3 regions of the Candidatus Photobacterium acropomis genome follow, and region 1 is predicted to be linked to each of the others. Evidence: riboswitches for the same ligand, from Rfam matches in the RefSeq annotation. Region 1 holds a riboswitch; each other region holds the start of a gene.
What was found. Region 1 has a riboswitch for lysine ahead of Q7657_RS13960 (Na+/H+ antiporter NhaC family protein). Riboswitches for the same ligand answer to the same signal wherever they lie in the genome.

Region 2: linked by a shared signal. The riboswitch ahead of lysC (lysine-sensitive aspartokinase 3) and the one ahead of Q7657_RS13960 (Na+/H+ antiporter NhaC family protein) in region 1 are both predicted to bind lysine.
Region 3: linked by a shared signal. The riboswitch ahead of Q7657_RS17465 (Na+/H+ antiporter NhaC family protein) and the one ahead of Q7657_RS13960 (Na+/H+ antiporter NhaC family protein) in region 1 are both predicted to bind lysine.

Annotation. Positions count from the first base shown of each region.
Region 1 is NZ_CP131609.1:1,482,471-1,487,499, forward strand. It holds gene Q7657_RS13945 (YcgL domain-containing protein) at 37-315, shown strand; gene Q7657_RS13950 (lytic murein transglycosylase) at 323-1,294, shown strand; gene Q7657_RS13955 (H-NS family histone-like protein) at 1,525-1,920, opposite strand; lysine riboswitch at 2,282-2,463, shown strand; gene Q7657_RS13960 (Na+/H+ antiporter NhaC family protein) at 2,549-4,147, shown strand; gene Q7657_RS13965 (thymidine kinase) at 4,298-4,876, shown strand; gene hisIE (bifunctional phosphoribosyl-AMP cyclohydrolase/phosphoribosyl-ATP diphosphatase HisIE) at 4,993-5,029, opposite strand, start outside.
Region 2 is NZ_CP131609.1:767,957-772,985, forward strand. It holds gene metH (methionine synthase) at 1-788, shown strand, start outside; gene lysC (lysine-sensitive aspartokinase 3) at 865-2,244, opposite strand; lysine riboswitch at 2,346-2,530, opposite strand; gene Q7657_RS10315 (pyridoxal-phosphate-dependent aminotransferase family protein) at 2,771-3,889, shown strand; gene Q7657_RS10320 (PglL family O-oligosaccharyltransferase) at 3,943-5,029, opposite strand, start outside.
Region 3 is NZ_CP131609.1:2,290,448-2,295,476, reverse strand. It holds gene Q7657_RS17470 (VOC family protein) at 1-70, opposite strand, end outside; gene Q7657_RS17465 (Na+/H+ antiporter NhaC family protein) at 187-1,767, opposite strand; lysine riboswitch at 1,853-2,027, opposite strand; gene ccoP (cytochrome-c oxidase, cbb3-type subunit III) at 2,164-4,362, opposite strand; gene ccoO (cytochrome-c oxidase, cbb3-type subunit II) at 4,359-4,967, opposite strand; gene ccoN (cytochrome-c oxidase, cbb3-type subunit I) at 4,960-5,029, opposite strand, start outside.

The DNA.
Region 1 (5,029 bases):
CTGAAAGAGGAAGCTTTAACAAATAGGCGAATTGAGATGTTGTGTGCAATCTATAAAAGCTTAAAAAAAGATAACACTTATTTATATATTAATAAGAAAGATGATTTCTCAGATGTACCTGAAGCATTAATGACTACATTTGGTAAACCACAATTTGTTATGGTGTTAAAGCTTGATGGTAGAAAGTTAGCATTGGCCGATGTTGAAAAAGTGAAAGAGGCATTAAATACGGTTGGATTTTATCTTCAAGTTCCACCGCCAGTGACTAACTTATTGGATCAATATAAAGCCGATAAAGCCGGCAGAGTTAATTAAGGTTATTATGCATAAGCGTTTAATATCGGCCGTTGTGGCCTTAGGATTAGGGATTTCCTCAACAGCTTTTGCTGCTGATGAAGGATTTAACGCATACATAAATAAATTAAAAGCTGAAGCACGTTCAAATGGTATATCTGAACCTATTTTAGATTCCGCTTTTGATGGCATTACTTTTACTCATCGTGCAGTAAAAGCAGACAAAAATCAGCCTGAAAAAAAATTAACTTTAGATCAATATATTCCTCGTGCTGTACCTGATTGGAAAGTAAAACAAGCACGTCGTTTATATCATGAGAATAAAGAAACCTTAGATCGCATTGGTAAAGAATATGGTGTTCAGCCACGCTTTATTGTTGCGTTGTGGGGTGTTGAAAGTAATTTTGGCAAATTACAAGGTAATTACCATGTAGTGGAAGCCTTAACGACATTAGCTTATGAAGGTCGTCGTGAAGAGTTATTCCGCAAACAAGTGATGGCGGCATTACAAATTCTTCAAGATGGTCACATTACTATTGATGAGATGAGAGGTTCTTGGGCTGGCGCAATGGGTCAGTGTCAATTTATGCCAACGTCTTATTTAACCTTCGCGGTTGATGGAAATAATGATGGTAAAGCGGATATTTGGAATACTAAAGCGGATGTATTTGCTTCTGCTGCGAATTACCTGAAGAAATCTGGTTGGAATGATAAATATACTTGGGGGCGCCAAGTACAAATTCCGTCATCATTATCTGACAGTTTAAAAGGCACTGATGCTGAGAAAGGAAAAACGTTAGCACAGTGGCAGGCTTTAGGGGTTCGTACCTTATCGGGCGCTAACTTACCACAAGAAGATATTGAAGCTTGGTTAGTTCAACCTGATGATAACCATGGTCGTGCATATCTTGTTTATGGTAATTACCAAACGCTAATGAAATGGAATCGATCTCACTATTTTGCATTAGCAGTAAGCCATTTAGCCGATAAGATTTACTGAACCGAGCTAAATTAATTGCTATCTAGAGTGTATTAAAAGCCAGGCATTTTTGTCTGGTTTTTTAATATAGATAAGAGTAGTGGTATTAAAGTAATAAATAAGGGAAAGATAACTTATACCTTTAAACTATTTATATTTACTTTTTACGCTGATATACAGGCAAATCTTTGTTTTTAGTAAGTATAAAAAAGCCCAACTTAGTTGGGCTTTTTCGTAATGCTTTTTGCAAATTAGATTTCGAAATCTTCTAAAGATTTACCTTCATCTAGTGCTTTTTTAAGTGCGCTTGGTGTACGGCCTTGGCCAGTCCATGTTTTTTCTTCACCGTTTTCGTCGATGAACTTATATTTAGCAGGACGTGCAGCACGTTTTGCTTTTGGTGCTTTAGAAAGGCTTGCTAATAATTCTTCTGGGTCGATACCATCTGCTAATAGCATTTCACGGTATTGAGCTAGTTTCTCATTACGCTCATTTTCTTTAGCTTGTTCCGCTGCTTCAGCTTCAGCACGTTCTTGAACAACGGTAGTTAATTTCTCAAGTGCTTCTTCTAGTTGCTCTAGAGTATATTCACGAGAAAGAGCACGAAGACTACGAAGGTTTAAAAGTGCTTTCATTGCATCAGACATTTTTATATTTCCTGTTATTTTTAACTAACTGTAAATAATAATAGCAGTGTCGAATCATTTATTACAATAGTAATGTTTTTATTCTTTATGTCAAAACACTTTAATCGTTATTCTCTTTAATAGTTAATTAAAACAACAATCCTATTTATAATTAAAAGAATAGAGTTAAAGAGATAAATTGGTCGTTAAATAGTTACAAAATGAAACAGTTCATGCGCTTTAGTTCATAATATTTCACCGTTATTGCTATAATTGAATAAAATTTATTTATAAAAGCAATGTTATTCATCGTGTGGTGTTAAAACTTTACTGTGATGTTGTTGCAAATAATGAAACATTACGTAGAATATTCGCATCCTTATTGTAAGGTAGAGGCGCATTATCTAATAGTAATTAACAAGAGGGTGAAACCGGTGAGGGTTAATGAAAGGAGCTAATGCCGAAGTAAGCATGACATCAAATCATCTTACTGGGGTTGCATTGAATAAGTGTAACACTGCCATAGTATATACATCATATTAACTATGGAGCGCTACTGTGACGAAGGGAGCTTTAAGAGGCTCTTCATATATGGTGATAGCCATCTCCTCCAGTAGATCTCCCACCTAATTCGGTTGTCGTTGAGATCATGAATTTAGTCGATTATTCCCATTCATTAGTATCTATTATTCCTCCTGTTGTTGCGCTGGTGCTGGCGATACTTTCTCGTCGCGTGTTACTTTCGCTAGGTGCAGGTATTTTATTGGGGGCACTTTATTTAAATGATTTTTCATTTAATCATTCTGCTTCTTATTTAGGAGGAACAATAAAAGGCTTATTCATTTCTGATGGTGGGGTAAACACCTGGAACATGAGTATTGTATTATTCCTCATTATATTAGGGATGATGACAGCACTGTTAACCTTGTCCGGTGGTACTCGTGCGTTTGCAGAATGGGCACAAACAAAAATCAAAAGTAAACGTGGTGCCAAGTTACTGGCTGCCTTTTTAGGTGTGTTTATTTTTGTTGATGATTACTTTAATAGCTTAGCGGTCGGCTCTATTTCACGACCTGTAACCGATCGTTTTTATATCTCACGCTCTAAACTTGCTTATATATTAGATTCAACGGCAGCACCGATGTGTGTATTGATGCCAGCATCAAGCTGGGGTGCTTATATTATTACTTTAATTGGTGGCATTTTAGTTACCCACGGAGTAACTGAGTACACACCGCTAAGTGCGTTCTTAACGTTAGCACCAATGAACTTCTATGCGATCTTTGCTTTAGCGATGGTGTTTGTTGTGTCTTGGTTCCAATGGGATATTGGACCAATGAAAAAGCATGAGATGGCCGCCATGCATGGTCGTGGCTTTGATGAGGGCAGCGATGTTGATGAGCAAGCGAAAGATCTTACCGATGAATTAGAAATAACGGAAAGTGAGAAAGGTAAAGTCGGCGATTTAGTGTGGCCGATTATTATTCTGATTGCCGCTACTTTCTTCTTTATGATCTTCACTGGCTATCAGGCACTTGCAGTAGACGGTAAACCTTTTGCTATTCTTGGCGCATTTGAAAATACCGATGTGGGTAAATCACTGTGTTTAGGTGGCTTATTTGGTCTTGTTGCTGCGATTATTCCGGTGTTTCGCCAGCGTATAGCAATGGTTGAAGTTGTACGAACATTATGGATTGGTGCTAAATCCATGTTTGGAGCGATTTTAATTTTATTATTTGCTTGGGCTATCGGTAGCGTTATTAGCGATATGAACACAGGGCGTTATTTATCGACCTTAGTTCAAGGCAATATTAGCCCAATGTTATTGCCTATGATCCTATTTATCTTATCGGGTGCAATGGCATTCTCGACGGGCACATCATGGGGTACCTTCGGTATTATGTTACCGATTGCGGGTGATTTGGCAGGTGCTACAGATATTGCGTTAATGCTCCCAATGTTAGCAGGCGTATTAGCAGGCTCAGTATTTGGTGATCATTGTTCGCCAATTTCTGATACCACAATTTTGTCGTCAACAGGGGCACGTTGTCACCACATTGATCACGTAGCAACACAGCTACCATATGCGATGTCTGTAGCTTTTGTCTCTATGATTGGCTATTTGGTATTGGGGATGACAGATTCATTACCTGTTGCGTTTATTGCTGCGATCACTACCTTCATTATGGTATGTGTGTTCTTTGCATGGTTGTCCCGTCGCACCTATCAACCAACAGTGAAAAGCTGATTTTTATACGATGTAGTGAAAGCCCATACAAAGTTATGGGCTTTTTTGTAACTAATGTGTAGTTGTTAAGTCTATCACTTTTCATTGTGGGTGAATTTCTGTAGCATCGGCGCAGTTTTTTTAAACCAATCGTATTACTAGGGAACTCTCATGGCCCAAATGTATTTCTATTACTCTGCAATGAATGCAGGGAAATCGACCACATTATTGCAATCTTCGTTTAATTACCGTGAAAGAGGCATGACGCCACTTATTTTCACCGCTGCTATCGATAACCGTTATGGCGTAGGTAAAGTCACATCTCGTATTGGTTTAGAAGAAGAAGCTGAGTTATTTAATTCAGAAGATGATTTATTCGAGCGTGTAAAAGTATTATCGAGTAATGGCAAAATTGACTGTGTATTAATTGATGAATGTCAGTTTTTATCAAAAGCTCAGGTTTATCAATTAACAGAAGTGGTCGATAAGCTCGATATTCCTGTTTTATGTTACGGTTTACGTACAGACTTTTTAGGTGAGCTATTTGAAGGTAGCCGTTACTTATTGTCTTGGGCTGATAAGCTGGTGGAACTAAAAACCATTTGTCACTGTGGTCGCAAGGCTAACATGGTGATCCGCCAAGATGAAACTGGTCGTGCTATTGCTGACGGTGATCAGGTTGAAATTGGTGGTAACGATCGTTATGTATCGGTATGCCGCCTACATTATAAAGAAGCATTAGGTCGTTAATTATTTAATGACAAATAGGGATAGTCTTCTTTATTTACACCTGTAATACGTAATTATTGCGAAACAAAAAGCCAGCTAATTTTAGCTGGCTTTTTCCATATTTACAGACCGTTTAATTATTTCTTATTGTGGCGCTCTTGCAGTTTATTGGTC
Region 2 (5,029 bases), 710 kb from region 1:
CGAAGATCTTTGAACATGAAGAAGTGGGTGAAGAAGCGAAACGTTTATTTGCTGATGCTAATGAGTTGCTTGATCGTGTTGAGAACGAAGGCTTATTAAAAGCGCGTGGTATGTGTGGTTTGTTCCCTGCGGCAAGCGTTGGGGATGATATTGAAGTATACACCGATGAATCACGTACCGAAGTTGCCACCGTGCTGCATAATTTGCGTCAGCAAACAGAGAAACCTAAAGGCTTTAACTACTGTATTTCCGATTATATTGCGCCAAAAGGATCGGGCAAACTCGATTGGATTGGCGCCTTTGCGGTTACAGGTGGTATTGGTGAGCGTGAGTTGGCGGACGAGTATAAAGCCCAAGGTGATGACTATAATGCCATCATGATCCAAGCCGTTGCCGATCGTTTAGCAGAAGCGTTCGCTGAATACCTTCATGAGCGAGTGCGTAAAGAAATTTGGGGTTATGCAGCGGATGAAAACTTATCAAATGAAGATTTGATCCGTGAGAAGTACCAAGGTATTCGACCTGCACCGGGTTACCCTGCTTGCCCTGAGCATACTGAAAAAGGACCGTTGTGGGAGCTGATGAAGGTGGAAGAGAATATTGGTATGTCATTAACTACCAGTTATGCCATGTACCCTGGCGCTTCCGTATCAGGTTGGTATTTCTCTCATCCTGATTCACGTTACTTTGCGGTGGCGCAGATCCAACAAGATCAGCTTGAAAGTTATGCTGATCGTAAAGGCTGGGATTTGATCGAAGCTGAAAAATGGCTTGGGCCAAATCTGTAATTCCTAAATCGATATGAATAAAAAAGGCGCTTAATGCGCCTTTTTGTTTATTTAAGATTTGTGTGCTTGGAATGGGTTATTCCAGTAAAGAGGCGTGTAATGTACGAACGACGTCTTTTGCTTCATCTTCATTGATTAAGAAACATAGGTTGTGTGGGCTTGCGCCGTAACAAATCATACGCAGGTTATGATCTTCTAGTGCGCCAAAAATATCTTTTGCAGAGCCTTTAGTATCACTCATTTGGTTACCAATGAGTGCAACCAGTGATAAACCTTGCTCAACTTCGACACGGCATAATTGGCTTAGCTCTTCAACAGCTTTAAGTGGAAGTGTTGGTGCACCGCCACCCGTATCGGTTTGATCTAGGGTGAGTGACACACTGACCTCTGATGTGGTAATCAAATCAACGGAGATTTTGTGCTCAGCGAGAATACGGAATACTTCGGCTAAGAAGCCATAAGCATGGAACATATTCAGGCTGGTGAGTGTCACCATGGTTTGGTTAGCACGTAGCGCTAATGCTCGAAATAGTGGTGCATCTTCTACCGATTTGCGGATCCATGTACCACCTTGCTCTGGTGCTTTTGATGAGCCGACAAAGACAGGGATCTGCTGGCGAATAGCTGGCACTAAGGTTGATGGATGAAGGATCTTAGCACCAAAATTTGCCATTTCAGAGGCTTCACTAAAGCTGATCTCTTTAATAGGTTGTGCAGCTGGGGTGATACGAGGATCGGTGGTGTACATTCCCGGTACGTCAGTCCAGATCTCAAGGGTGGATGCACTGACGGCTTCTGCAATTAATGCGGCACTATAGTCACTCCCACCACGACCTAAAGTTGTCGTGATCCCTTGGCTATTTGAGCCGATAAAGCCTTGTGAAACGACAATACTATTTTCAAGCAATGGTAATAATTGTGTTTCCGCCAGTTGTTTAATTTGCTCTGGCTGAGGTACTGCTTTTCCAAATTGATCATCGGTACGCATAATTGGACGAATATCGACACGTACTGCTGGCGCGTTTAGCTCAACTAAAATTTGCGTGAAAAGGTAGGTTGAAAGCAGCTCACCGTGGCTCACGATTTGATCGGTTAATTGTGCAGATGTTGCAACAGCGGCTTGTTCAGCAAGTGTTGCTACGTTATCAAGTAGGCTGTAAATCGCATCTTGAATACTTGATGGTTGCTTAAGTTGATCAAGCACATCTTGGTGTGTTTGTGTCAGTTGCTGTAATCGTTGCTGACGTTCATCAGCATTACTGACACCATTAGCGAGTTCAACTAAAAGGTTCGTTACGCCAGAACAGGCGCTGATCAGAACAATTTTTGTTGCCGGATTTGCGGTAACAATGGCCGCACTGCGACTCATTGCGGTGAAGTCTGCAACGCTAGTGCCACCAAATTTGGCAACAGTGATTGATGATGGCGGTGCTGAATTTGCTGTAGAGTAGTCCATTATATTCTCCCTGAATCATAAACAAATTATAAGGTAGGCTATTTGTCTGGGAGTATTCCCGACATCCTGTCAGGAGAGCGTGAGAAGTGAATTAAGTGCACTTACCCAGAAGCTCCCCACCACATTCATTGTTGAGCGTGGTGACAGCTAGAAGGATTCAACCTTCATAGCCGATATAACTTAATCCCCGAATAAGTCATACCTCGGCGTTACTCTCCCTCTCATAATGGCTATAGGGTGGGGCCCTGTCATTATGATACCTAGGTAACGCTCCTCTTCCGTATTGCTGTAACCCTATACAAGCACATAAAAGCTTGAATAAATTATCATCTCATTGAATAAGATTTGTAACCCTTTTGTCAAATGTTATGTGACAAATAATTTACATTTAAAATTAAGCAACTGTGCGTAAGGGATGCGACATCGACTCTTGCGTCAATGAAAAGGCTCTAATACTCTTAAAACGATAGCAACCCGTTCCATACAAAAAATATCTATAGGGACTATGACTTTACGGAGCAAAATAATGACAATTACCAGTTTTATTCCGCCACATAGAACACTGATGGGGCCGGGGCCTTCAGATATTTACCCGCAAGTATTACAAGCACTCAGTCGACCAACGGTAGGCCATTTAGATCCCTTGTTTATCGGCATGATGGATGAGTTAAAACAGCTACTGCAATATGCATTTCAAACCAAAAATCCATTCACTATTGCTGTTTCTGCGCCGGGCAGTGCAGGGATGGAAGCGTGTTTTGTTAATCTCGTTGAGCCTGGCGATAAGGTGTTAGTGTGCCGTAATGGTGTTTTTGGCGAGCGTATGCGTGAAAATGTTGAGCGCTGTGGTGGTATAGCAGTTGTGGTTGATAATGAATGGGGGACGCCAGTATCTCCCGATCTTGTTGAGCAAGCATTACAAGATAATCCTGATATTAAAATTGTCGCTTTTGTTCATGCGGAAACTTCAACTGGCGCATTGAGTGATGCGAAAACACTGGCTGAAATTGCCCGTAAACATGATTGTTTAACCATCGTTGATGCGGTGACATCTCTCGGTGGTGTGCCATTGCTGGTGGATGAATGGCAATTAGATGCGGTCTATTCTGGTAGTCAAAAGTGTTTGTCTTGTACGCCGGGGTTATCGCCGTTAACGTTTTCCCAAAAAGCGATTGATAAAATCCAGCAACGTAAAACCAAAGTGCAAAGCTGGTTTTTAGATCAAAGTTTAGTATTAGGTTATTGGAGTGGTGAAGGCAAGCGTAGCTATCACCATACCGCACCTGTAAATAGTCTATATGCGCTGCATGAAGCGTTAGTACTGCTGCATAATGAAGGCTTAGAAAATGCGTGGCAGCGCCATCGTAATGCCCATGAAGAGCTTAAAGCAGGACTTGAAAAATTAGGAATCCAATTTGTGGTAGCAGAAGCGTCACGATTACCACAACTCAATGCTGTTTATATTCCTGACGGTGTTGATGATGCTGAGGTTCGCAATGAATTGTTGCAACGCTACAACTTAGAAATCGGCGCAGGATTAGGTGCGTTGGCTGGAAAAGCGTGGCGTATCGGTTTGATGGGCTATGGTGCAAGAAGTGAAAATGTTGCGCTGTGCTTAAAAGCGCTAGAAACCACATTGAAATAATCTATTGATGAGTAAATAAAAATGGCTACCGAGTGGGTAGCCATTTTTTATGGTTATTTCGCCGCAGACGTTGTATTTGCTTGGCTGGTTTGCTGCTCAAAATCTAAATCAGGAAATAAGAACAGCGCTTCATCTCTGATTTGTGATGCTTGCTCTTTGTTGCCGAGGGCATCGTAAGCAAGGATCAGGTTTTGATACAGTGCTGGTCGCGGCCACGCTTTGGCTTTTTCGGTTGCCCATTGAATATAGTCTTCAATCAGCGCTGGTTTATCGCTACCAATACCAAGTTGCAGTTGGGTAAGTTGTAAGTCCCAATCAAAACGGTTTTTCCACGACCATGGGTTATTCACCTTAAGTAGATAGTCGATGTTTACAGGTCGAGTTGTTTCAAACTTGGTGAGCTGCCAGCCAGAATACAGCGTTGTTACCATAAAGCTTGAAATGAAAATTGGAGTGATCAGTGCGAAAACTTTTAATCCTAATACGTATTGTAGGGAGCGTTTATGGTATTTCGCTGTGAGGTTATCAACCCAAAAAATAAGGATGATAAAGCTCAGCCAATGAACTAAAGAGTGGTAGAACGGGTACTCTAATTGTGTGTGCAATACGATAGGGAAAAATAATCCTATTAAGGCTAACTGGGTGCCATTAGGCGCTTTTCTTATTTTTACCATTACCGCAAATGCAGCAAGCAATAAGCCGATAAGTGGCACAATACCGCCTTCATCTGCCCAGAAAAGTAATTCGTTATGTGGGTGATCTAAACTTGGAACACCTGCGTGTTGTGTTGGATCTTCATTGTGCCACAGCGCAGTTTGAGTGATGTAAGCAGCTTCAAACTTTCCATAGCCATAACCAGTGAGAGGTTTAGTGGTAAACATCTCATAGGCTTGTGGGAAATGGATTGCTCTCAAACTTTCTAAACTGGTACTGTTTTCTTTTGGTGCCCAGTTTTCAGTTGATGAAATATTCCAAGCAAGGCTCAAGCTTAATGCAATCATCAATAACCATAAGCGTTGTACTTGTTTGGCAGCAAAGCGACGTAAATATGGCAGCATTAGTGCTACACCAATAATTGCACCTAACCAGCCGGTACGAGAGTTCAACACCACTAACATCGGAATAGTGAGGACAGGGGTT
Region 3 (5,029 bases), 810 kb from region 1:
ACTTATTACAGTAAAAGTCCAGTGATGCATCTAGGTCGCTCACGCGGATCATTGTGTGTAAGTATTCCATGTTTCTTTCCTAAATTTGATGTAAAAAATCCCCGTTGTTTAATCCTAAGCATAAAGCAATTACAGGATAAAACGAACGGGGAGTTCTCTAATTTATTTTGAATTTAGACGGTTAGCTTATGCTGTTACCGCTTGTTGGTATTTTCTGTGACGACGTAGGTGGATCGTACAACATGCAAGGAACCATAGTGCACTCACACCAATACCAGCGATAGTTGACGACATGATACCCATTGTTAGGTAACCCAATAGCGCACCGAATGCCACAGTAATAGCATAAGGAAGCTGAGTCATTACGTGATCCATGTGATGGCTACCAGCACCTGTTGCAGACAGAATACTTGTACTTGAAATTGGAGAGCTGTGATCGCCAAATACAGAGCCAGCAAGTACCGCAGAAAGCATAGGCATTAGTAGGTGAGCATCACTTGCTACCGCCATATCACCTGCTAGTGGCAACATGATACCGAACGTACCCCAACTTGTACCTGTTGCGAAAGACATCGCACAAGATAGAACGAAGACTAATGCAGGTAGTAGTTCAGTAGGGAAGCCACCTTTGGTTAATGACGCTAGGTACAGACCTGTTTTCATGTCACTTACTACGGTACCGATCGTCCATGCGAACATTAGGATAACGATAGCTGGCATCATTGCTTGAACACCTTGTGGTGCAGCGGTTAGCCATGTTTTTAGTGATAGCTTCAAACGAAGTGCTAATACCATTGAAACGGCAAGGCTACATAGTGAAGCGTTAACCAGCGACGAACCAAGATCGGTATGCTCAAGGGCTTTAATTAGGCTAAATCCTTCACCGCGAGCGGCTAGAACGTCAGCACCGCTGATCACCATAAAGATAACACTTGATACCGTTAGCGTTAGAATTGGCAGAACCATGTCGATCATTGTGCCTTTGCCTGAAGATTCTGTTGTGATCTCTAAGCCTTTTGGATGACCTTTAGATTCGTCCCATAGCTTGCCTTCTTCTGCCCACGCTTCGTGTTGACGCATAGGGCCAATGTTTAGTTGGAAGAAGATAACCACGATAACCATCAGAAGTGTGAATACCGCGTATAGGTTCATTGGGATCATTTGAACGAACAATGAAATCGCACTGATATCAGTAATATGGTTCGTTGCTAAGATACCGCCAAGGATCGCAATAATGTATGCGCCCCAAGATGAAATAGGTGTAATGACACAAACAGGTGCTGCGGTTGAGTCCAGTAGGTAAGCCAGTTTCGCACGTGAAATGTTGAAACGGTCAGTCACAGGACGACAAATAGGACCTACAGACAAGCTGTGGAAGAAGTCATCAATAAAGAAAGCAAAAACCATTAAGCCCGTTAGCATGTTTGCACTACGGCGATCTTTACAACGACGGTAACCCCATTCAGCAAATGCGCGGGTTGCACCTGTTGCTGTCATTAGGCTGATCAAACCGCCTAGTAACAACATGAAGATAATCATATTCACGTTGCCGCTATTTACTGCACCGTCAGACCAAATAAGGCCAACAACTTGGTGAACAATGTATTTCAGCGCAGATAACGGGTTGTAATCATTAAGAAGGATTGCGCCAGCAACAATGCCAAGACCAAGCGATAGCAATACGCGACGGGTAGCAATAGCTAAAATAACAGCTAGTAATGCAGGGACAACTGATAAAATGGAATCAGAATATTGAACTAGATTCATGGATCTCTTAAACACCTATATTAGGTGGAGATCTACCGAAAGGATAGAGAAACAGATTTCTGTAGAAAATATACTTCTGCATATCCCTTAGGGTAGCGCTCCATAGACTACGTAAACTATGGCAGTTCTGCACTTATTTAATGCAGACCCAGCCACTGTTGATGACACAACAATGACTTCGGCGCCGACTCCTTTCCCCAGACTTCTTAGGTGTCACCCTCCATCTGGATACTAATAGGCAGCGCGCCTCTACTCAAAGGATTGAAATTTGATGATACTTATAAATTTTACAGAGGCAATATAAAGCAGTGAAAAATTGCATAAAAATTGTAAAAATTATTACTGTTGATGGAATGTTAAGCAGATAATGAAACTGTACACTGTTTAGATATCCGCTTATTCCGTTAAACTATTTGGCTCGTTAGCTTCTGGTGGTGTCATGCTGTGAATATTTCCAGCGTAACCACCTTCAACTAATGCCTTACGCACATCTGAAACTTCTTGCGGGGTAACGGGCACGGTACGATCACCTAATTTCGCACGCACAAAGCTGATCAGTTTTGCCAAGTTGGCATCACTGATCACCGAGTTAAAGCTACTCATAGGCATGAAATTGGTGTCTTGTTCCATAAAGTTTGGCAATAAACCACGAATGGTAACAGCAATGGTATCGTAAGGATCACTGTGCATAATTATCCCGTTGTTAAGCAGTGTAGGGGCGATACCTTTTCGGCCTTTACCGTCTTTACCATGGCATGCGCCACAGGTTTGAACATATACGCCATACAGTTTGGCTTCGTTTTCAGGATCGTTGCTGCTTAACGGCTTTAGCTCAACGGTTTGGATATCAACATTGGCGGGAACGAGATCGCCAAATCCTGGTGGATTAAGCTGAGGAACCGAGCTATTTAACTCGTTATATTTATCACCGGTGATCAAGTATTCCGCAATGGCAGCGACGTCTTGTTCGGTTAAGAATCGAGTACTGTTTTGTACTACTTCCGCCATACCACCAAATGCGGTTCCTTTATCGGAATGACCCGTTTTTAAAAAGTCTGTTAATGTTTTTACATCCCAACGGTCTTGATATAGCTCTGTTGCAGTAATATCAGGGGCTTTCCAACCATCAATTAAATTACCTTGAAATAGCTCTTTTTCGATCAAAGCTTGCGCTACGTTGCGTGGAGTGTGACATTCCGAACAGTGACCTAATCCCATGGTGAGGTATTTACCACGCTTCCATTGTTCGGTCATATCATCGGGATATTCAAGTGGTGCAGTGTTTAAGAAGGCAATATTCCAACCTAATAGCCCCAAACGAATGTTACTTGGGAACATCATTTTATTTTCTTTATTACGGGTATTTACAAAGTTAAGCGATTGCATATACGCCCATAACGCTTGAGTATCTTCATCGGTGACATATTGATAAGACGAGTAAGGCATTGCAGGGTACAAATAACCGTGTTTCCCTTTACCTTTATGCAGTGCGTCGTAAAACTCTTCATAAGTGTAGTCACCAATACCATAGGTAGGGTGAGCTGAAATATTGGTTGAATAAAGCGTACCAAACGGAGTTAAGAAACCTAAACCACCACCGAAAGGTTCACCACCTTCACCTGTATGACAAGCAATACAATCACCTGCGTAAGCTAGATATTGCCCTTTACTAACCATGTCTTGATTGAGCTCTGCTAACTTATTTTTTTGCTCGTTACCTTGGTGACGAATATAAGCACCAAGCGCTTGAATTTCATCATTAGTGAGTTGGTTTTCAAAAGCGGGCATGACGTTATTTAAGCCATAGGTCACGGTGGCGTTTATGCCTTCAATACTGCCGTCATGAAGCCAAATATTATCGGTAAGGTTAGGTGCGCCTAATGCTTGATTACCTTTCGCATCACTGCCATGACAAGCGGTACAGTTAGCATCAAATATCGCTTTACCAAGCTCAAGATTGACCGCTGGCTCCGCGATAATGCGATTTTTTTCAAGTGAAGCAACATATGAAGAGACATGCTCAATTTCTTCTTCAGTCAGAATATCTTTCCAACCCGCCATAACACCATTACGACCTTGAACAATGGAGTGATGTATCGCTTCGTCACTGCCACCATACAGCCAAACTGTATCGCTTAAGTTAGGGAAATGCAGTTGCCCTTGAGCTTGATTTAAATGACAAGCTGCACAATGGGTTTGAAATAAAGCGCGACCAGCACTGACGATTTCAGGGGATTGACTCAAATCTTCATAACTTGAGTTCTCGTCACCCACTTGAGCTATTTGGGCTTGGAGTGAAGTAGGGGCTGTTGATTCTGCTTCGTTGGTGGATTGCCATTTCATCAACCCTTGCCAATTTCCCATACCGGGATAAAGCACCAAGAACACCGCAGCGATAATAAACGCGGCAAGATAAGACAACAGCAACAGACTGGGAACAGCGGCATCGTTTTCATCAATGCCATCAAAGCTATCAACAGTACGGTTAGCGTTGGCGGAGTGGTTCTTTTTCCAATACACCACAACCACAGCAATCATAAACGCTAAAAAGATCAGCGTTAAGATAATGACCCAACTACTCCAAAAAGCACTCATGGGCATACTCCTTGATCTTGTCCCAAACTTTGCAAGTAGGCGATTAATGCTTGTGCTTTGGTTTTACCTTTCACCTCTAATCTCGCTTGGCGAATTTCTTTATCACTGTATGGCACACCCAATGTACGTAGGGCTGTGAGTTTGGCTTCAATGTCTTCGCCATCTAATACTTGCTCAAATAGCCACGGATAAGAGGGCATGATCGATGTTGGAACAACATCACGAGGATTACGCAAATGAATAATGTGCCATTGATCTGAATATTTACGCCCAAGATTGGTTAAATCAGGCCCTGTTCGTTTTGAGCCCCAAAGATTGGGATGCTCGTATATATCATCACTCTCACGGTTGTATCTGCCATAGCGTTTCACTTCAGCATTTAATGGGCGAACCATCATCGAATGGCAAGTATGGCAACCTTCACTGATATAAATATCACGTCCAGCCACTTGCAATGCAGTTAACGGTTTGGCTGTCGATTCTGCGATTAATCTGTCTTGATAGAAAAAGGCAGGTAGCACCCAGACAAGGAAAGAAAATGCCGCAACAATCGCTGTTGACGCAATTAAAATCACCACAGATGAAGTAAAGTCTTTATTAATCATGCGCTTCTACCTTTTCTGAAGTGGCGTCAGCGTTATTATTGGTTTTCGTTTTTGGCTGTTTC